Solitalea lacus: one gene and its partner. The protein of the gene in region 1 interacts with the protein of each later gene in a pairwise test. Links are inferred from orthologs where the notes say so. Each region holds a gene or a part of one and is shown in the gene's direction. Other genes may lie near its edges.

Region 1 (11,807 bases):
TCTGCCAGTTCGGGATATTTTGCAACACTATGATGAGTTTTACCGTCGAAAATAATATGCTCATACACTTCATCGCTCAAAATCAAAATATCGGTACCTTTCACAATCTTAATGAGTTCATCAATATCACTCTTACTCAAAACTGTTCCTGTAGGATTATGTGGAGTATTGAGCATAATCATTCGTGTTTTATGCGAAATCAACTTTTTTACTTTCTCCCAGTCAATTTTATAATCAGGAGGAGCTAGTTCGATAGGCCGTGGAATACCACCATGTACGCGGATGTTTGGCGAATAACAATCGTAAGCAGGCTCAAAAATGATTACTTCGTCACCATCTCTAATAAAGGCCTCAATTACAGAAAATATAGCTTGAGTACCTCCGGCAGTAATGGTCACTTCTGTATCTGCACAGTAATTTTTCCCTGTTAAGCTATAGGTCATTTCAGCTATGCGCTCGCGGAGAGGCAATATTCCTGCAGGTGGGGCATATTGGTTCATGCCCTTTTTCATATAGTCATTCACCAAACTGATTAATTGGGGCGAAGTAGGAAAGTCAGGAAACCCTTGAGCTAAATTAACTGCCTTATACTCAATTGCCAATCCCGTCATAACAGGAAAAATTGAAGCACCAACCTGAGGTAGTTTAGAATTAATTGCAATCATATTTTAGTAGCGTACAGAATTTTTGATTTCAAAATTTATCTTTACATCAACATATGCCAATGTTTAACGTAATGATTTTTATTAAAAGATTTTTAAAAACGTTGCCTAAACTATAAAAAACAAATTAAACAGATGAAAAAAGGATTTCTTTTACTTTACTGTGTTATTTTTTTATTCGGATGTACTTCAAATTCAAGCAAATCAAAATTGCGCAAAATTGCTTTTGTTGATGCCTTTGAAGATGCCACTTTAGCTCAAGCCAAGCAAGGCTTTTATGATGCATTGAAAAAAGGAGGATTTGAAGACAAAAAAAATATTGAAATTATTTATAGTAATGCACAAAATAATATCCCAACGCTTATACAATCTATAAATTATGCCGTTAGTGAAAAGGTTGAACTAATTGCGACTAATGCAACTTTGCCAACCATTACTGCAGCACAACGAGAGCGATCCATTCCAATTTTTATGATGGTTTCTTCAAGCCCTAAAATGGCTGGTTTAACTGATCAGGCTGGCAATCCGCCTGCAAATTTATATGGAGTATATGAAACTACGAATTACATAGACACGTCAGTTGCACTCATAAAAATCCTAAAACCATCTGTTAAACGCCTGGCCGCAATTTACAATCAATCAGAACCGCAATCTGTGGATGCCTACAATAGTATTGTTAAACAATCAAAAGCTTCGGGAATGGAATTGGTAGTTTTGCCTGTAAATAGCTCTGCTGAAACCCAATTGGTTGTTGAATCATTATTGTCTAAGAAGGTGGATGCCTTTTTTGCCTTACCCGACAATACTGTGTTTGCTTCCTTTGAAACCATTGTAAAAAGTTGTGACAAAGCCAATGTTCCAGTATTTACTAGTGAAGCCGGCTTGGTTAAACGTGGTGCTGTTGCAGCCTTTGGAGCAGATTTGTATCAATGGGGGTATCAATCGGGTGAGCAAGCCGTTGCTTATTTAAAAGATCCTAAAACAAGTAATCTCAAACCTGAAGTGGTGAAAGTTCGTAAGCGTGTATATAACCCAACTGTTGCTTCCAAATTCGGAATTAAAGTGGGTGAAGGGTTTGAGGAGGTAAAGTAAACTTTAATACAAGGACAATTAAACGAAATATGAAAAAGTTGAACCTACACTATTTACTATTTAGCATTTCATTTATAATCTTTAACTCTTGTACTACAGATAAGATTAAGGAAAAAATAAATAAAACAGGAGACGTTGCAGGGCAGGCTTTGGGAGAGTTTAGTAGTGGTGTAAAAACAGGTGTAGAAAAAGCTGTTGAACCTAAAATTGAAATAAATGCTAGGTTAAAAAAGGTTGGTATTGATTTTGGCAAAATGACTGTTTCCGGTGATTCATCTAATATTGACAATATTTTAACTGCCTATTTAATATTTAATGAAAATTATAAAGGGACTATAACTGCAAAAGCATTTGATAAAAACAACCTTGAAATGGGTAGAGTTAAAATAAACATTAAAGGTATTAAAGATGAAGCAAAGTATGTTGATTTTCATTTTGATAAAAGAACAGACATTGCAAATGATAGTAGATTAACATTGGAATAAACTAAATATCAACGGTATTTGTTCTGTTAAGCATTTCTTCCTCTTCATAAAACCTTTAAATTATAGATTATTAAGTCTATAATAATTAATTATAGTTTAATTAGACTATAATTTTACTTTATAGATTAATTAATCTATATTAGAGTGATGATTTATGCAGTACTAACAGCAGATATTGTAAATTCAACTAGTTTGGATAAAGCCGACAGGGAACTTTTATTGAATACACTAAAAGGATTATCAAGCCAAATCGACGGAATTGAATTTCATATTTTCAGGGGAGATGCCTTTCAAGGTTTAAGTGAGAAACCTTGGCTAGCCTTAGAACAATGTATTAAAACTCGCGCTTATCTTCTAAAAACAAACACATCATCACGCTCGGTGTGTTTTGATGCACGAATGGCTATTGGACTGGGAGGCGTTAGCCTCAAAGCTGAGACCATTGAAGAATCAGACGGGGAGGCTTTCCGAAACTCAGGTCAACTTCTGGATGAAAAAAGCTCTAAAAGGTTATTATTTAAAAGTCCTTGGGAGGAGATTAATGCCGAAATGCAAGTACTTTGCATATTACTCGACGTAATTATCAATAAATGGACATTGGCGCAAGCAGAAGTTATCTGGGAACGTTTAAATGGGTTTAACCAAATGGCCATAGCCCAAAAGCTTGGGATTTCACAAGCCTCGGTAAACAATCGCCTAAAATTAGCTGAATTTGATGCTTTACAGACTGTATTAAACCGCTACCAAACAATTATACAAGCAAAAACTAAATCCAATGCATGATTTATTTACCTATGAACAAGGGTCTATTTTAGTTAGATTATTAATTGCACACCTATTGGTTGATTTCGTTTTTCAACCCAAAAAATGGGTACAACATAAACAAAGCATTAAAGCCTCAACAGGCTTTTTATATTTACATGGATTTCTTTCAGGACTAATCTCTGTTCTTTTATTGGTAACATTAGGAGGAAAGGTAGTAACCGCAGGAATTATTTTAGCCATTTCACATACCTTAATTGATTACTGGAAGGTTCGCCAACACAAATACAGCTTATCAATCTTCCTTATTGACCAACTACTTCACCTTGTTGTTATTCTAATTGTTTGGCTTTGGTTAATTAAAGGTTGGGGATTATTCATCAACATCATCATACAACAGTTAAGTAATTTTAAAATCATACTAATCCTTGCTGCTTACCTAATGGTGATATGGCCACTGGGCATCATCATTAATATAGCTACAAAGCACTGGCGCGAAAAAATCAATGATGACCTGGCAAGTTTGGAAAATGCCGGTAAGTGGATCGGTATTTTTGAGCGTATTATGGTGCTTACTTTTTTGTTAATGCAACAATTCGAAGGCATAGGATTTCTGATTGCTGCCAAATCGATATTGCGTTACAGTGATCAGGATACCGATAAGAACAAAGCTCGAAAACAAACCGAATATGTGCTTATTGGCACATTAATCAGCTTTTCATTAAGTATACTAATAGGAGTGGCTATAAACCTACTTTTAAAATAAAATCAAGTATTCTATCTATTTAATTACTTTAAATAAAAAATTAGAACTATTTAATTCTTAACGCTTTATCAATTTGATACATCAAAATTGATTTAATAGGAGGGATGAAACCACCGACAATGAATTGAGTTTTACCTTGAGGAGTAATAATGAGGTTAGTTGGAAAAGTGCCTATTTCTAACTCTTCAATCTGCTTCTCCGCATCAACAACTTGCTGGTAATTAAATTCCCTCTTTGCTAAAAACAGTTCGACCTTTTCTTTTTTATCTGTTGAAAAAGCCAGAAAAACCACATTCGGATTCTGTTTATAATATTCAGCTATTTCGTTCAATTCGGGTAATTCCTTTAAACAAGGTGCACAGGTTGTAAACCAAAAGTTTACAACAATTACCTTTCCTTTCAACTGTTCAAAACTTAAGGATTTTCCATCTAGCGTTGTAAACTGAAAATTCGGAACCCGAACATCCTTTGTGAAAAAGCGATTGGGAGTCATTATGGCTGTTAATGCTGCGTCTTTTTCCTCCAGCGAGTTTTTCTGCAATTTAATTTCAGTAAACTCGCCTGCATCATTTTGAACGTTCTGCATTTTATAATCACCTGTCAACAATAAGTAACTCATTTCATCATAAGAAATAACCTTATTATTAGCGTCTTTTATTATAATCTCCTGTTTCTTTTGTTGCCCGCAACTTAAAATCGGCACCAACAAAAGCATCAACAATAATGTTCTCATTATTATTTTGCGTGGTTAAGATCTAAAATACAGCGTTCATTATCCAAAAGACTAATTTCATCATCCAGATTTTCGAAAGCCTTTATATTATCAAACTCATGAGCATAACGCTTTTTTATTTCCCTTCTTTTAATTGCTTCAATAAAACGTCGTAATTGCACATGGTTTTCCAATATCAGTCCTGGCACCTGCTTAGGTTTATTAGTATCCTCATCTTTAGCTACCATTGTAAAATAGGAGGTATTTGTGTGTTTCACCTCACGTGTTTTTACATTTTCACTTTCAACTCTTATCCCCACAACCAAAGAGGTATTACCCACATAATTAACAGAAGCATGCATTGACACGAGATCACCCACCTCAACAGGCGCCAAGAAGTTAACTTCATCAACCGAAACTGTTACACAATAAGTACCTGCATGACGGGAAGCGCAAGCATAAGCAACTTTATCCATCAATGAAAGCAATATCCCACCATGAATTTTCCCTCCAAAATTAGCGTAAGATGGGATCATCAATTCTGTAATTGTTGTTTGAGAATGTTTAACTGAATAAAACTCTTTAGGATTGTTTGGTTTCATTAGGATGTGTTATTTTAAAATTCCTTTTATCATTCTGTCTTTATCGTACAGGTCTTTTCTTACTTCAACATTATAAAAACCTGCGGCTTCCATAACAGCTTTAGTTTCTGAACCAAGCACTTCATTTATCTCAAAGTAAAGGCTACCACCTTTTTTTAAGTATTTAGAAGCATAATCGGCTATGGCCTTATAAAAAATCAATGGGTTGTTATCTGTTACAAACAAAGCCAGGTGAGGTTCAAAATCCAATACATTCTTATGCATTTTCTCCTTTTCTAGCTCTCTTACATACGGAGGATTACTAACAATAATGTCAAAGGAGTTTGGGGTCGAAGCTTCGGCATTTAGTATATCCTGATAATAAAACTGCACTTCCGCTTTATTTAGTACTGCGTTTTGTGTTGCCGTTTCCAATGCGTTATAAGAGATATCCAGTCCACTTAATTTAGCATTAGGTAAATTCTTCTTTAAAGCGATTGGAATACAGCCGCTACCCGTACAAATATCTAAGATGTTTAAATCACCAGCTTTATTGTATTTTAAATCGGCCAATATCCAATGCACCAATTCTTCTGTTTCCTGACGAGGAATTAGTACGTGTTCGTTCACCTTAATTCTACAACCATAAAATTCAGTTTCACCCAAAACATATTGTACCGGTTTTGCTGAAAGTAGCTCTTCAAGTATCATCTCTAAAGAGATAATTTCCTGTACATTAAGTTCTCTTAGACCCTTCATAGACAGCTGAGTCTTATTCACATTCAATACGTGCATTAACACTAATTGTGAGATACTTTTAGCCTCTACCGTATCGTATAAATCAACTAATTTTTGGCTAAGATGACTTTCAAAGTCTTTTACTGTTGGCATAAAGCAAAGTTAACATTCCCTAAATCATAATTTCGCCTAAACCGATAGAGTATTATCAAGTTTCTTATTTTTGCAGTCTGCATGAATGAACATCAACTTTATATTAAGCGCTGTATTGAACTTGCGCAAACCGGACAGGGAAATGTAAGTCCGAACCCTATGGTTGGATCGGTAATCGTGTGTGATGGAAAAATTATTGGTGAAGGCTTTCATGAAAAATTTGGACAGGCACATGCTGAAGTGAATGCTATAAATGCCGTACTTAAGCAATATAGCAATGCTTCTGAATTACTTAAACAATCAACCATTTATGTAAGTTTAGAACCTTGTTCTCATTATGGCAAAACTCCACCCTGCGCTGATTTGATTGTCAAACACCAAATTCCGCGCGTGGTTGTGGGTTGTATTGATCCATTTGAAAAAGTAAGCGGAAAAGGAATTGAAAAACTAAAAAGCCATGGCATAGAAGTAATATCAGGTATTTTAGAGAAGGATTGTTTATCGTTAAATAAACGATTTATTACTTCACAAAAACAAAAACGTCCTTACATTATCCTGAAATGGGCCCAAACTTCCAATGGTTACTTTGCTCCTAAAGATGGCTCTCAGTTTTGGATTACAGGCAAGCGAGCTATGGAACTTGTTCATAAATGGCGTAGCGAGGAAGATGCCATTTTAATTGGTTCAAGAACTGCTTTAATTGACGACCCACAACTTACAGTAAGAGAATGGATTGGCAGGAACCCAATTAGAGTTGTAGTTGATAAAAATCTTAAACTTCCTTCAACCTTAAAGCTATTTGATAAATCAGCTAAAACAATAGTTTATAACGAACAAAAAACGAAGGTGTTTGACAATATATATTACAATCAACTTGAGTTTAATGAATATTTACCCCAGTTTATGATGTATCAATTATACTTACAGGATATTCAATCTGTGATTATTGAGGGTGGAGCTAATCTTTTAAATCAATTCATTAAATACAATTTATGGGATGAGGCCCGTATTTTTACTGGAGATAAAGTTTTAACTGATGGTATTGTAGCCCCAATTTTATCAGGTAAATTAATCTCGAAGGTAAACGTGGGCAATGATGAACTTCGGATTATTTTTAACGAATCCACACAGTCTTAATCGATTAAAAACTTACACATTATCACCAATAATTAATGCTTTTTGAAGATACATATCAAACTATAGAATTACCATCGGAAGGGATTTTTCGAGACAGAGGCAGCAAATTCATTGCATACGCATATCCCATAAAAACAGAGGATGAAGTAAAAGAATGGCTGCAAAAACTAAAAAAAGAGCACCCAACAGCCCGACATTATTGCTATGCCTGGCGTTTGGGATTAGACAGAACGGTTTTCAGAGCCAATGATGATGGTGAACCCTCTGGTTCTGCCGGAAGACCTATTTTAAACGTATTACTTTCAAAAGATTTAACCAACATTGTTGTATTTGTAGTCCGGTATTTTGGAGGAACCTTATTAGGCGTTCCTGGGCTGATTAATGCCTATAAAACAGCAACCGTTGAGGCCTTAAACAATACTAAAGTTATTCAGCGAACAGTAAACGACACTTACCGCATTGATTTTGAATACCTACAAATGAATGATGTTATGAAAGTAATGAAAGACGATTCCGTAGTGATTCTAATTCAACATTTTGATAATTCATGTACTATTGAATTTGAGTTAAAAAAATCAGAAATAAATCGAATCATAGGTAAACTAGAGGATATAGAAAGCATTAAGATTCAATACCTACGAACAGTATAATTACAATTTCTAAATCGTAAATTTATTAAGTTCATAACCATTTTTAACATATCCCTAAACCCAATCGAGCAATATGCGTAAAGAATCAATTTCTTCAGCGTATATCCAACAAATAACAACTAATATGAAAGCCTTAGTATTAAACGGATTAAAAGAACCTCTAACGATAAAGGAAGTTGAAAAACCAGTATTAGAGCCCGATGAAGTACTTGTAAAGATAAAGGCTGCGGCTTTTAACCATAGAGATAAATGGATACAGGAAGGCTTATATTCAGGAATTAAATATCCTATAATTTTGGGTTCTGATGGATCCGGCATTGTTGTTGAAACTGGTCTTAATGTTGATAAAGATTGGCTAAACAGGGAAGTTATTATTAACCCTTCATTCAATTGGGGTGATAATCCTAAGGCGCAATCAAAAGAGTTTAAAATATTAGGTCTACCCGATAATGGAACATTGGCTGAATTTGCACTTTGCAAAGCCGAATATCTCTATAAGAAACCATCGCATCTAAGTTTTGAAGAAGCCGCAGCTATACCTTTGGCAGGCCTAACGGCTTTCAGGGCAATATTTACAAGAGCTCAATTAAAACCAAGAGAAAGAGTTTTGATAAATGGAGTAGGTGGTGGAGTGGCTTTGTTTGCCATGCAATTTGCCGTTGCCGAAGGATGTGAGGTTTATGTTACCTCAGGCTCTAATGAGAAAATTGAAAATGCCAAGTTTTTAGGCGCTTACGGAGGTGTAAACTATAAATCAACCAATTGGGTTCAGGATTTGAAAGAACTAGCAGGTGGTTTTGATGTGATTGTAGACAGCGCTGCCGGAGAGGGTTTTAAGGAGTTAGTAGAATTAGCTAATCCTGGTGGCCGAATCGTGTTTTATGGTGCTACCAAAGGAACAATTAAAGACTTAGATCCAAGACGCATTTTTTGGAAACAACTTAACATTTTAGGATCAACAATGGGAAATAAGACTGATTTCGATTCTATGATTCGCTTTATTGAACAACACAAATTGTTACCGGTTATAGATAAAGTATTTCCTCTTGAGGAGGCAAATGACGCTCTTGACCGGATGAAAAAAGCAGAACAATTTGGAAAAATTATAATAAAGATAGAGTAGTCTTCTGTAAAGGGCCCAATTATTTACAGGTTGAAAACAATTAAAGAATCAATTTATGTAAATCTATATATATTACTGATATACAATTTATTACATAAGCAAAAAGAATTTTATTTGGCTAATTAAAACATAATTTATTTACCATCGAACTTTAAAGTTTTTTAAGTAGATTAAATAATTAAATAAATAGACTATGAAAAAAATTACGTTCTCGCTCTTAATACTGTTTATCAGTATTTTTCCATTGCATAAAAGCTATGCACAGGATACCAAATCTCAGATTGAAGTTACCAGAAGTGCCTTACAAACTATGAAACAGGACGTCATTGCACAGGTAATGAATTTATCCGAAGACCAGTCTGCCAAATTTTGGCCCCTATACAAAGAGTTTCAAGCTGCAAAAATTAGCTTAAATGATAAAAGCATTAAGTTGATTGAAGACTACGCGAAATCATACGATTCCATTTCTGACAGTCAGGCCAATACCCTACTGAAACAATATCAAGTAATTCAAAAGCAGTATTTAGATCTTGAAAACAAATACATCAAACGTTTTCAAAAAGAATTACCAGGAAAACTTGTGACAAAATATTTTCAGGCCGAGCATAAACTGGATGCAGTAGCTAGGTATGACTTGGCAGGTACCATTCCATTAGTTAAGTAATTTAAAGTAAATATTTATATACGTTTCTTTTTTTTGTATAAGAAATGTAACTTTGCGCCTTAATTAAATTTTTGTTAAACGCTTTAATACCATTCAAGAAATGTATTTAAGTTCAGAAGTAAAAAAAGAAATCTTCAAAAAACACGGTCAAAGCGAAACCAATACTGGTTCTGCGGAAGGTCAAATTGCGTTGTTTACTCACCGTATTAAACATTTGACTGAACACTTAAAGAAGAATAAAAAAGACTTTGGTACGCAGTTAGCCGTTCAGAAACTAGTTGGTAAACGTCGTTCACAATTAGATTATCTAATGAAGAAAGACATTGCTCGTTACCGTGCAATTGTAAAAGAACTAGAATTAAGAAAATAGTTTAAGATTTATCATAAAGAGCCGTCTTTTTATTTTGACGGCTCTTTTTGTTTTACTTCTCCTTTAGATTTAAGAGCTTAGAAACCCAATTACGCAGCTCTTTATCATTAAACTCAGCAATCAAAAAGTCTAAAAAATATAAATCGCGATTAACCTAATAAGTATTGAAGTTTTACTTATTTTTAGTCGCAAATAAGTTGTAGAAAAATAAATATGTCGCAAATTGGAATTACAAAAACGTTTGATATTGGTGATGGAAGACTAGTATCAATCGAAACAGGTAAACTGGCAAAACAAGCTGACGGCAGTGTAGTGGTAAAAATGGGTGATACCATGTTATTGGCTACTGTCGTGTCAGCAAAAGAGGCAAAGCCGGGAACCGACTTTTTACCTTTGTCTGTAGATTATCAAGAAAAATATGCATCTGCCGGTCGTATCCCTGGTGGATTTTTACGTCGTGAAGCTCGTCTTTCTGACTATGAAGTGTTAATTAGCCGTTTAGTTGACCGTGCACTACGTCCATTGTTCCCTGATGATTATCATGCTGATACTCAGGTAATGATCAGCTTAATTTCTGCTGATAAAGATATTATGCCAGATGCATTAGCTGCATTAGCTGCTTCTGCAGCGATCACTATCAGTGATATTCCATTTAATGGTCCAATCTCTGAAGTTCGTGTTGCTCGTATCGATGGTAAATTTGTTGTAAACCCTACCATCAAAGAACTTGAATTAGCTGATATGGATATCATGCTTGCCGGTTCTGCCAAAGACATCGTAATGATGGAAGGTGAAATGAAAGAGTGTTCTGAACAAGATATGATTGAGGCTATTAAAGTTGGTCACAATGCTATCAAAATTCAAGTTCAGGCTCAATTAGAATTACGTGAATTAACAGGTAACAAGCCTAAACGTGAATATAATCACGAAGACAATGATGCTGATCTTAAAAACCGTATCAGAGAAGAACTTTATGCTAAAATTTACGAAGTAGCTAAAGGTGGTAGCGGTAAAGATGAACGCAGTGTTGCTTTTAAAGCTGTACTTGATGCCTTTATTGAAAAGGAAACTGCTGCCAAAGGCGAAGAAGGTCTTGATGATGTGACCTTAATGTTGATTAAACGTTACTACCATGATATCGAAAAAGAAGCAATGCGTAATATGATTTTAAACGAAGGAGTTCGTTTAGATGGTCGTAGCGTAACTCAAGTTCGTCCTATCTGGTCAGAAGTTGATTATTTACCTGCTGCACACGGTTCAGCTGTGTTCACACGTGGTGAAACTCAATCTTTAACAACTGTAACATTAGGTGCTAAAGATGATGAGCAAATGATCGACGGAGCAATTTTCTTCGGTTACAACAAATTCTTATTACACTACAATTTCCCAGGTTTCTCAACTGGTGAAGTTCGCCCTAATCGCGGTCCAGGTCGTCGTGAAGTGGGTCATGGTAACCTTGCCATGCGCGCATTGAAACAAGTATTACCTGTTGAAGGCGAAAATCCTTATACCATCCGTATCGTTTCTGACATTTTAGAATCTAACGGTTCTTCATCAATGGCAACGGTTTGTGCTGGTACTTTAGCATTATTAGATGCAGGTATTAAGCTTAAAGGTTCAGTTTCTGGTATCGCAATGGGTTTAATCTCAGATAGTGAAACCGGTAAATTCGCTATTTTATCAGACATCTTAGGTGATGAAGATCACTTGGGTGATATGGACTTTAAAGTAACCGGTACTGCTAATGGTATTACCGCTTGCCAAATGGACATTAAAATTGATGGTTTATCCTACGAAACATTAACTCAGGCATTAAACCAAGCTCGTGAGGGCCGTTTACATATCTTGGGTGAAATGAATAAAACCCTGTCAGAGCCTCGTGAAGATTACAAACCACATGCACCACGTATTA
Region 2 (11,903 bases), 620 kb from region 1 along the record:
TATAAAATTTCTTTTAAGCCTGATAGTAAAAAGTGGGTGAATGCTTCTTGTGAAAGTTCAACTTTTACTATTGATGGAAAGCTTATTTCAACAGAATGGCCCAATGGCGGCCCTAGAATTGAGTATTATTCAAATGGGTTGGTCTCATCTGTTACAAATTATAACAAGGGCACTGCCACAACCTACTCTTGGTATGATAACGGGCAATTTGAATCTATTATTCAAAATAAACAAAGTTATCAGTCAAGAATATTGATTGAGTATTGGAAGAAAACTGGAAAGAAAACAATAGCTAATGGAGCCGGGCTTTTAGAAGAAGTGCTTAGTAACTCGCTGATTATTGGTTCATATGATTCAGGCAAAAAGCAAGGAGAGTTTAAAGAATATCAATTAGATAACAAAGAGTTGCTTTTTGTAGAAAATTTCAGCAAAGGAGAATTGATAGATGGGTTTAACGTGAAAAAAAATATAAAATATACTGCAGCTGTAACTTTTCCAGAATTCCAAGGCGGGATGAATAATATGTCAAAATTTCTTCTCAGCAACCTAACTTACCCAAATTGGGCTCGTACGAATAATATTCAAGGAAAGGTTTTGGTGACTTTTATTGTGAGTAAAGAGGGAAATATAGAAGAGGCAGAAGTAAAAAAAGGAATTGGTTTCGGATGCGATGAAGAAGCGATTCGTGTTGTGAAATTAATGAATGGAAAATGGAACCCGGGGATAATTAGAGGAGAACCTGCAAGAGTTCAGTTCTCTTTACCAATCAACTTTAGTTTGAGTAAAACAGCGAATAATTCACCTTTATTAAGCTTCCCTGAAAGCTCCCGTTTTTGATTGTTTTTTGGGTAAAAAAAATCATATTTAGTATTTTATGCTATGAATCGTCACCAAGAGTGACCCATATTTCAAAACCATGAAGGAGCTAACATTTCAAGAACTCTCAATCCATAACTGGTCTCATTTTGAAAACTTAATGGGACAAAAGGGAGGTTGCGCGGGATGTTGGTGTATGTGGTATCGATTATCATCCAAAGAATTTAATGAAAATAAGTATGAGGGGAACAAGTTAAAAATGCATTCATTGGTAAATGCCGGAAAATTTATTGGATTAATGGCATTTGTTGAAAACGTACCTGTTGCATGGATAGCCTTGGCTCCCCGTGAAGATTATTATAGAATTGAAAAATCTAAAAGTTTAGCAAGGCTCGATGATAAGCCTGTTTGGTCAATCACTTGTTTTTTTGTTAAGAAAGATTACAGAAGATTGGGGATTTCAAAAAAGCTTATTCATGGGGCAATTGTCTTTGCTAAATCAAAAGGAATAAAAACTTTGGAAGCTTATCCTTCTATTCCATATGCTGTTAAATCGGCAGATGCTTTTTTGTGGGGAGGTATTTTAACGGCCTTCCTCGCTAATAGTTTTCAGATAGCTAAGTATAATGGTAAAAGCAAAGCTATTGTTAGACTGGATGTATAATTTATTTCCTAAATTTATTAGCAAAATAAATATTTTTGCTTGATAGATTTTCACGAAAAATGATACAACCTCTTGCCGAGCGCCTTCGCCCTAAAACTTTAGATGATTATATCAGCCAATCTCATTTAGTTGGCAGTGAAGGTGTTTTGCGTAAAATGCTGGCCATGGATTCTTTTCCATCCATGATTTTCTGGGGCCCTCCGGGTACAGGAAAAACTACCTTAGCATTAATTATTGCTAATGTAGCTAAACGGCCATTTTATCAGCTCAGTGCTATAAATGCAGGTGTAAAGGATGTTCGGGAGGTGATAGACAGTGCTTCCTCGAGTAGGGGCATGTTTGCACAACGTCCAATATTGTTTATTGACGAGATTCATCGATTCAGTAAATCACAACAAGACTCCTTATTAGGTGCGGTAGAAAAAGGCTTGGTTACCTTAATAGGCGCAACTACAGAAAATCCTAGTTTTGAAGTGATTCCGGCTCTGTTGTCTCGTTGTCAGATTTATATTCTCAATCATTTTGCTAAGGCTGATCTGGATTTACTATTGCAAAAAGCCATAACCACAGATGAGATTCTGGCCAAGAGGAACATCGAAATCATGGAGTCAGATGCGTTGATCCGAATTTCGGGAGGTGATGCTAGAAAATTATTAAATACATTAGAATTGGTGGCTGCCGGCTCTACAGATAACCCCTTAGTGATTACCAACGAGCTGGTGGCAACAATGGCTCAAAAGAATGGCGCCTTTTATGATAAGTCGGGAGAACAGCATTACGATATTATTTCCGCCTTTATCAAATCCATTCGAGGTAGTGATCCCAATGGTGCTGTTTATTGGTTGGCCCGAATGATTGAAGGTGGTGAAGACCTTAAATTTATTGCCCGCAGGATGCTGATCTCAGCTTCTGAAGATATTGGTAATGCCAATCCAACTGCTTTGGTTATTGCTAATAACACATTTCAGGCAGTACAAACTATTGGTTATCCTGAAAGCCGGATCATTTTAAGTCAGTGCGCTGTGTACCTGGCAACATCACCCAAAAGCAATGCTTCATACTTAGCTATAGGTAAAGCCCAGCAACTGGTAAAGCAAACAGGAGATTTGCCGGTGCCATTACATTTGCGCAATGCACCAACCAAGTTGATGAAGGAACTTAACTATGGGAAGGACTACCTTTACTCACACGATTATGAAGGTAATTTTGTTGAACAGGAATTTTTGCCGGACGAGCTTAGCGGACAGAAAATTTATGATCCAGGAGATAATTCCAAAGAGGCACAATATCGTCAGTTTTTAAAAGCCAGGTGGAAGGATAAATACAGTTATTAATTCAACCGGCCTATGTAATTGTACAATTGATTAAGCATAAATTGGTCTGAATTAATCTTGGTCAAAAAAGAGAATCATTTTTTACAGTGTTAATAATGAGTTGAATATTTGTCTTAGCTTTGGTTACACCAATAAAAATGTAGCAACTGGCACGAAAATAGTTAAGCCCGTTACAAAAATCTACACTACCCAAACAAAAGTTAAGTTTCTTGCTATCAGTTTATAAATGGGTATCATTTAAGCACTGAAAGATAAATCCCTTTTTTATTGTTTGTAGGTATTATAAAGAATTTAGTTTATTTGCGAAAAATTTGACTTTCTATGGCCAAAAATTTGTTAATCGTTGAGTCACCGGCTAAAGCCAAAACCATTGAAGGATACTTGGGCAAGGATTTTCTTGTCAAGTCAAGCTTTGGTCATATACGTGATTTGGCTAAGGGTGATGATGCGATTGATGTGAACAACAACTTTGCACAAAAGTATGAGGTGCCCGATGATAAGCGTGCAGTTGTTTCTGAATTAAAAAAATTAGCCAAAGAAGCCGAGACGGTTTGGTTGGCATCCGATGAAGACCGTGAGGGAGAGGCCATTTCCTGGCACTTGCTGCAGGCATTAAATTTGGATGAATCCAAAACCAAACGTATTGTTTTTCATGAAATTACCAAGCCTGCAATTTTAAAGGCTATTGATAATCCTCGTGGTATTGATTACGGGTTGGTTTATGCTCAACAAGCCCGTCGTGTGCTAGACCGTCTGGTGGGTTTCGAACTTTCTCCTATTCTTTGGAAAAAGGTAAAGCCTTCCTTATCAGCTGGTCGTGTGCAGTCTGTGGCTGTTCGACTTATTGTTGAACGTGAACGTGAAATCAATCATTTTAAAGCTGAAGCTCAGTTTAAGATTACGGCTTTGTTTTCTACGGATGGTAAAAAAGGAAATTTAAAAGCCGAATTACCTCAACGTTTCAAAACGGCAGAAGAAGGTGAACAGTTTTTGAAAGACTGTTTAGGTGCTGATTTCAAAGTAAATGGTTTAGAAGTTAAGCCTGCGAAACGTACGCCTGCACCTCCATTTACCACTTCTACACTGCAACAAGAGGCATCCCGCAAATTAGGGTTCTCCGTTAGCAGAACCATGCAAATTGCCCAGCGTTTGTACGAGGCCGGAAAGATCACCTATATGCGTACTGATTCGGTAAATTTATCGGACACAGCGTTAAGTGCTGCAGAGAATGAGATTAAAACTGCTTATGGCAGCCAATATCATCATCATCGTAAATATAAAACTAAAACTACCGGCGCTCAGGAAGCTCACGAAGCTATACGTCCGACGTATTTTAATGATCATACTATTGATGGTGAACCGGCTGAACGTCGTTTATATGAATTAATCTGGAAGCGAGCAATTGCTTCACAAATGAGTGATGCCGCTTTTGAACGCACCAATGTTAAAATTGGAGTTTCTACTCGTCAGGAAGAATTTCAGGCGCAAGGAGAGGTGTTAAAGTTTGATGGTTTCCTTAAAGTTTACATGGAATCTCGTGACGAGGAAGATGCAAACGATGACGAAAATACATCAATATTGCCTCCATTGTCTGTAAACCAACCGCTTGAGCTTTTGGAAATGATAGCCGCAGAGCGTTTTTCTCGCCCTTCAGCACGTTATACAGAGGCAAGTTTGGTGAAAAAGCTGGAAGAGCTTGGTATCGGTCGTCCTTCAACCTATGCGCCTACCATTTCTACTATACAGAAGCGCGGTTACGTAATTAAGGAGGATCGTGATGGAAAGCAGCGCAATTATCAACTGCTTACCCTCAAAGACGGGAAAATTGAAAAGAAAATCGAGTCAGAAACTTATGGTAATGAGAAGGCCAAATTGTTCCCTAGTGATATAGGCGCTTTGGTAAACGATTTCTTGGTTCAATATTTTGATAAAGTTGTTGATTATAACTTTACAGCTACGGTTGAGAAGGAGTTTGACGAGATTGCTCACGGTATGAAAGAATGGACAGAAATGATTCGTTCTTTCTATAATCCTTTTCATCAAGATGTAGAAAATACTATTAAAACAGCCGATCGTGTGCGTGCTGACCGTGATTTAGGATTAGACCCTGAAAGCGGAAAAAGGGTTTCGGTTCGTATCGGTCGTTATGGGCCGTTTGTCCAGATAGGTGAATCGGATGATGAGGAAAAGCCGAAATATGCAAGTCTGAAAGCCGGTCAAATGATTGAGACAATTACCCTTGATGAAGCGCTTGAGCTATTTAGGTTGCCTAAAAAGGTAGGCGTGTTTGAAGACAAGGAAATGACTGTGGCAATCGGTCGTTTTGGACCGTATATTCGTCATAATAATGCTTTTTATTCGTTAACAAAAGAGGATGATCCATTCACGATAGATGAAGCAAGGGCTATTGAATTGATTTTGGCTAAGCGTGAAAAGGACGCTAATAAGTTGATTAAAGCGTTTGATGAAGACGAAAATGTAAAAGTGTTAAATGGACGTTGGGGGCCTTACATTGCTTTCGGTAAACAAAACGTGAAAATTCCGAAAGGAACCGATCCTGCATCCTTAACATTCGAACAATGTAAAGAGCTTGCGGACAAAGATGCTTCAGCTGATAAATCAAAAACTAGAAAAGCTCCTGCAAAAACTACTGCGGCCAAAGCTACAACAGTAAAAAAAGCTCCGGCAAAGAAAACGACAACAAAAAAGTCGAGTAAGTAATTATACTATCAGAAAAGTCCATGGTCCATTGTCTGTGGTCCATGGACTTTTTTATAAAGCCAATAAACAATGAAAAAAGACCTTCCTGAAAATATTGTAGAAGACGTAGCAATTGTGGTTGCTTTGGAAAATGAGTCAGCTGAAGGACGCAGTTGGAATGTGTACCTGCTTAACCTTAAGAACTCTCCGATAGAAACCGTTTTGGTTAATTCAAAAGGTTATGGTAAACATGATGGAAAGGATGTTAAAACAACACTTTTACGTCACGTAATTGGAAACGTAGATAGTAAAGATTACGCCAAAATTGAAGCCATTGATGAGCAGGTTTTTGGTTTAACTAATGAGTATTGGTTGAGCTTTTATCACAATGGCATCATGTATGACAAAAAATATATTTTCTTGCCTGAAAGTATTATCGAAGATAACTTTGTTAAGCTCCCTTTGATTGATAAGATTGGAGTAATGATTAGATAAAGCTTTTATGGATAATTAGTTAATCCTAAAGTATTTAGCCCGTGTTAAGCAAGGGCTGTTTTTTTGGCTGAAACCAAAAGTTGCAATAAATAGTCTACTCGTTCTTAACTTTTTGTTTTTTTTCTCAATTTTAAGGCATATTCTTATCACATACCTATGAGCCTTAAGATCGATCCGTCAAAACGTAAAGTATTATTCATATTTCTCTCATTCTTTTTAGTTACAGTAACTGCCAGTTATTGGTTTGTTTCATGTAAGAAATTTACCGCTAAGCAACCTGACGCAGCTTACAATGAATTTATTGAAGCGTATACCAGTGGCGTAATTTCGAAGCAGAGCACCATTAAAATTCAGTTGGCCTCACAAACAGAAACTTTGCATGCTGCAGATGAGCCTTTAGGTGATGGAATCATACAAATTAGTCCTGCAATTAAAGGTAAGGCGTTTTGGGTTGATGCCCGAACTGTTGAGTTCAGGCCGGAAGAGGATATGAAACCGGATCAGGCATATGAGGTTAAATTCAATCTGAAAAAGGTTACTAATGTGCCGGTAGAGCTAGCTGATTTTGAATTTGGTTTTTCTACAATTAAGCCGTCCTTTTCTATTGATTATAATGGGTTTAAAGCAGTTGATAACTCGTTTGAGTTGATGAGTTACTCTGGAGTTATCTATACCGCTGATGCTGAAGATCCGGAAAAAGTAGAACAAATAATTTCTTCATCATTAGCAGGAAAAGATAAATTGATAAAATGGACGCATGAAAATGAGCTAAGGACACATCGATTTATAATTGACAGCTTACACAAAGCAAATACTGAAGAAATATTAGTTATAAAAGGTTCAGGAAGCCCGCTTGATATAGATAAGGTCGTTGGACAACAAGCAAGTCTTCCGGCTTTAAACGATTTTAAGGTTTTAAATGTAGGAGCAATTAATGATCCCGAACAATATGTTTTGGTTCAGTTCTCAGAGCCTTTGTCTATTAGTCAAAGTTTAGAAGGATTGATTTCAGTTGCACAGATTACCGATTTGCGGTACACAATTTCAGGAAGTGAGGTCAAAGTTTATGCTCCTGACTATTTAAATGAAAGTTATACTGTTAATGTAGCTGCCGGCATCAAAAATGCAAATGATGCTGATTTAACACGATCAATGACAGCTAATGTGTTTTTTGAAAATCGTTTACCTTCAGTTGAAATTCCTGGTAAAGGCGTAATAATGCCAACTGGTGGAAAACTTGTAATGCCGTTCATTGCATCAAACCTTAACGCAGTAGATGTAACCATCATCAAAATTTACGAAAACAACATACCGCAATATTTGCAGCAAAATGATCTAAATGGGGAATCTGACCTGAGGAGAGTTGCTAAACCTGTTGCACAAAAGACTATTCGACTTGATACTGATAAAGGCATCCAACTGAATAAAAAGAATCGATTTGCTCTTGATCTGGATAAGTTGATCAGAACGGAACCAGGAGCTATTTATCGTATTACTATTGGTTTTAGAAGGGAATATGCGCTACGTACATGTGAGCATGATTCAACGGAAACTGTAAATGAGGAACGGGAATATTACGGTGATAAGATAGATGAGGACGATGATTTTTGGAATCGATACGATTCTTATTATCCATATGGTTACAGTTGGGATGAAAGAGAAGATCCTTGTAAGCTGTCATACTACAATAAACAACGTTGGGCAGTACGGAATGTGCTGGCCTCAAACTTAGGTATTATTGCTAAACGCGGTAATGATAATAGTATGTTGGTGGCAGTTACAGATTTGTTATCCACTAAATCAATTTCAGGGGCTGAAGTGCAGGTACTCGATTATCAGCGCCAGGTTTTGGGTACGGGAAAAACCGATAAAGAAGGTTTAGTCAGACTTGAGCTGCCTCGTCAACCATTTTTGTTATTAGCCAAAAGTGGCCAACAGCGCGGGTACTTAAAGTTGGATGACGGAAGCTCTTTACCGATCAGTAAGTTTAATTTAGGTGGTGATGAAGTACAAAAAGGGATAAAAGGTTTTATTTATGGAGAAAGAGGCGTTTGGCGTCCGGGGGATTCTATTTATGTAACCTTTATTCTGGAAGATCTAGAAAACAAGCTTCCCAAGGGGCATCCGGTAAGTTTTGAACTGTATAATCCTAAAGGGCAATTGTATAAAAAAGTAGTGAAATCACAGTCGGTAAATGGATTTTATTCATTCCCAACAGCTACTGAACCTAATTCACCAACTGGGAACTGGCAGGCGAAAGTAAAGGTGGGGGGAGCAACATTTCAAAAAGTTATTCGTGTTGAAACCATCATGCCGAATCGCTTAAAAATCAATCTTGATTTTGGTAAAAAGGAATTAAGCAAAGGTGATAATCCAGTAGGGATGCTAAATGCTAAATGGTTGTTTGGAGGTACAGCCCGAAGTTTAAAGGCTAAAGTTGATATTTCATTATCAGCTGCACAACCATCTTTCAAAGGTTTTTCTGATTATGTTTTTCAGAATCCTGTTTCAAGTTTTTCTACTGAAAATAAAACAATTTTTGATGGGCAACTTGATGAAAACGGAAAAGCAACAGTAAAAGCAGTCATTTCCGTAGATAAAATGGCTCCGGGTATGCTTAATGCTAATTTTCTGGTTAAAGTTTTTGAACCCGGCGGCAATTTCAGTATTGATAATTTCACACTTCCTTATCATGTATACAGTTCGTACGTGGGTATGAAAACGCCTCCAGGTGACGAATATACAGGCATGTTACCTACTGGGAAAAATGTTCCGGTAGATATTGCCAACGTAACAACGACCGGGGGCTTAATTGGAGGAACACGACAGGTTGAAGTTGAGTTATTTAAAATTCAATGGAAATGGTGGTGGGACGAAAGCAATGATGACTTCAGTAATTTCACCCAGGATGAATACAACAAGTTTATCAGCAGAGAAACCGTCACTCTTAACAACGGACGTGCCACGTGGAACCTTAAAGTAAATGACGATGAGTGGGGACGGTATTTAATACGATTGAGGGATGTTGCAAGCGGTCATGTTACCGGTCAGGTTGTTTACCTTGATAATCCATATTGGAGCTCACGGACAGATGAAAGCGGTGCTACTGCTGCTACTATGCTAAACTTTAACAGTGATAAAGAAAAGTATAATGTTGGAGAAGAGGTAAAGTTAACTATCCCATCAGCTCAAGGAGGGAGAGCTTTGATTAGCATTGAATCGGGTAGCAAAGTGATAAAAACGTATTGGGTTGATGCACAAAAAGGCGAAACACATTTCAAGTTTAAAGCAGAAAGTAACATGTCGCCGAATGTATTTGTAAACATTACTTTGTTGCAACCGCATTCACAAACTGTAAATGATAAGCCTATACGCATGTATGGAGCTATTCCTATTTCGGTGGAAGATAAAAATACCATCCTGAAACCAATACTTAAAATTCCTTCATCCATCAGGCCGGAAAGCGAAGTGAAGTTTTCTGTTTCGGAAGCAACAGGCAAAGAAATGACTTATACCGTAGCCTTGGTTGACGAAGGTTTGTTAGATATTACCCGTTTTAAAACACCTGATCCTTACTCGGTATTTTATGCCCGTGAAGCTTTGGGTGTTAAAACATGGGATATGTTTGACTATGTAATTGGTGCCTGGGGAGGTGAATTGGAACGTATTCTAAGCATCGGCGGTGACCAGAACGGCGGCAAAGCAGCTGCGGCTAACAGGGCTAACAGATTTAAACCAGTTGTGAAGTTTTTAGGGCCATTTGTGTTGAAAGGAAAAGGTGTCAACAATCATTCTGTCAAGCTTCCTCCTTATATCGGCTCGGTAAAAGTGATGCTTATTGCAGGACAAAAGAGGGCTTATGGTTTCGCAGAGCAGGTTGTTGCCGTTAAAAAGCCATTGATGCTATTGGCCACTTTGCCAAGAGTATTGAGCCCTGGTGAATCGTTTAAACTGCCTGTTAGTGTGTTTGCCATGGAAAAGAACATTCACACTGTCGCTGTTTCATTGCAAAGCAATCCGTTTTTAGAAGTTATTGGTGGAAATGCAAAAGCGGCGAATTTCAGTCAGCCGGGTGAGCAAATGGTTTATTTTGATGTACGTGTAAAACAAATAACAGGGGTTGCCAAGGTAAAAGTTACAGCTCAGAGTGGCGCTGAGAAATCAGAAGAAACTGTAGAAATAGATGTACGGAATCCGAATAATACTATCACCCAAGTACAGCAAGCTACTCTTATGCCAGGTAAGTCGGTTTCTCTGCCTGTAAAGATGATTGGAATGTTAAGCACCGCTAAAGGAACTCTGGAAGTTTCAAATATACCACCGATTAACCTGGCTAAACGTTTAAGCTATTTGATGCAGTATCCGCATGGTTGTGTTGAACAAACGGTTTCTTCTGTATTTCCACAGTTAACCTTAGACCAGTTAATGGATTTGAACGATCACCGCAAAGCAGAAATCGACAGAAATATTAAAGCGGCTATTAATCGCTTGAAAGGATTTCAAACCTCAGATGGAGGTTTTGGTTATTGGCCGGGTGATTCACAGCCTGATGAATGGGGAACAAACTATGCAGGCCATTTTATTTTAGAAGCGCAGGAGCGTGGTTATACTTTGCCGCCTTCAATGCTGCAGCAATGGAAAAAATTCCAAAAGTACAAAGCAATTGCCTGGACACCAACAACTGATAATTTTTATGGAGGAGACCTTTCTCAAGCCTATCGATTATACTTGTTAGCCTTGGTAAAAGCGCCTGAAATTGGAGCAATGAATCGCTTGAAAGCATTTAAATACTTGTCAAATGAAGCTAAATGGCGTTTGGCTGCTGCATATCAACTGGCCGGACAAGAGGAAACCGCTCAAAGCTTGATCCGTGGACTAAGTACTTCGGTGAAAAAATATAAGCAATTAGGAGGTACTTTTGGTTCCGATTTACGAGACCAAGCCATGATTTTGGAAACTCTTTCATTATTGGGAGAAAAGCAAAAGGCCAGTGCATTAGTACAAACCGTTGCGGCCAAACTTTCACAAGAAGATTGGTACAGTACGCAAACAACTGCTTACTCATTAATTGCTATAGCCAATTATTGCGGGTCTAACAAAGGATCAAAGATGAGCTATTCCTATTTGATAAATGGCGCAAGTGCTGTGGTAAATTCTTCATCAGTTGTTTCGCAAATTAACTTGAACAAGAACGGAACCGTTAATTTACAAAATAAAGGAACCAATATTTTATACGTTAGGGTGATTACTAGCGGAAAACCTTTGGTAGGCGAACAAGTTGAAGAGCATCAGAACACTGATGTCTTGCAAATGCGGGTGAGTTATAGATCATTGGATGGAAAAACGATAAATCCCGGAAAACTGGAACAAGGAACAGACTTTTTGGCTGAGGTGATTATTACCAACCCGGGTAAACGTGGTAATTATGAGCAAATGGCATTGTCGCAATTATTTCCTTCGGGCTGGCAAATTATCAATACCCGCTTAACTAATGATGAGAACAGGTTCAACTCATCGCCTGCTACTTATAAGGATATTAAGGACGATGCGGTTTATACCTATTTTAATTTATCAACAGGTAATACCGTTACTTACCATGTGTTACTGAATGCATCTTATATAGGCAGATTCTATTTGCCATCATCTTATTGCGAGGCTATGTATGATGCAACCATTAGCTCTGGAACATCCAGTTCTTGGGTGGAGGTAATACCGGCCAGGTAATAAGAAAAAGCAGAGGGCCTGATAACTGAAATATAAATGCAACTAAGCCAAAAAGGTAAAAAGGACTGCGTTTATCCAATCGTTGTGTGCAATCCATCCTATTTCAGAGGAATTGACTCCTTGGGCTAACGTAAAGGTCTATCACAATCTGGGCAAATTCATTAAATTAG

Evidence for each region.
Region 2: the proteins of L2B55_RS10720 (region 1) and topA interact in binary tests that used the Escherichia coli proteins (3 or more experiments, as listed by UniProt). The link is inferred for Solitalea lacus from one-to-one orthologs.

What each region holds. Positions count from the first base shown.
Region 1 is NZ_CP091740.1:2,521,856-2,533,662, forward strand. The notes cover bases 6,020-8,930. They hold L2B55_RS10720 (YigZ family protein), read left to right. Parts: upstream 6,020-7,123; coding sequence 7,124-7,738; downstream 7,739-8,930. Other genes in these bases: ribD (bifunctional diaminohydroxyphosphoribosylaminopyrimidine deaminase/5-amino-6-(5-phosphoribosylamino)uracil reductase RibD), read left to right, coding at 6,033-7,088; L2B55_RS10725 (zinc-binding dehydrogenase), read left to right, coding at 7,863-8,861. Also shown: L2B55_RS10675 (methionine aminotransferase), read right to left, coding at 1-665; L2B55_RS10680 (ABC transporter substrate-binding protein), read left to right, coding at 798-1,754; L2B55_RS10685 (hypothetical protein), read left to right, coding at 1,784-2,239; L2B55_RS10690 (SatD family protein), read left to right, coding at 2,387-3,022; L2B55_RS10695 (DUF3307 domain-containing protein), read left to right, coding at 3,015-3,767; L2B55_RS10700 (TlpA family protein disulfide reductase), read right to left, coding at 3,814-4,500; L2B55_RS10705 (acyl-CoA thioesterase), read right to left, coding at 4,503-5,081; prmC (peptide chain release factor N(5)-glutamine methyltransferase), read right to left, coding at 5,091-5,951; L2B55_RS10730 (hypothetical protein), read left to right, coding at 9,055-9,525; rpsO (30S ribosomal protein S15), read left to right, coding at 9,626-9,895; pnp (polyribonucleotide nucleotidyltransferase), read left to right, coding at 10,109-11,807.
Region 2 is NZ_CP091740.1:1,907,861-1,919,763, forward strand. Bases 2,829-5,835 are described here. They hold topA (type I DNA topoisomerase), read left to right. Parts: upstream 2,829-3,135; coding sequence 3,136-5,535; downstream 5,536-5,835. Other genes in these bases: L2B55_RS08120 (hypothetical protein), read left to right, coding at 5,605-5,835. In the rest of the region: L2B55_RS08100 (TonB family protein), read left to right, coding at 1-837; L2B55_RS08105 (GNAT family N-acetyltransferase), read left to right, coding at 917-1,480; L2B55_RS08110 (replication-associated recombination protein A), read left to right, coding at 1,540-2,814; more of L2B55_RS08120, read left to right, coding at 5,836-6,009; L2B55_RS08125 (alpha-2-macroglobulin family protein), read left to right, coding at 6,166-11,733. UniProt on the Escherichia coli protein: Releases the supercoiling and torsional tension of DNA, which is introduced during the DNA replication and transcription, by transiently cleaving and rejoining one strand of the DNA duplex.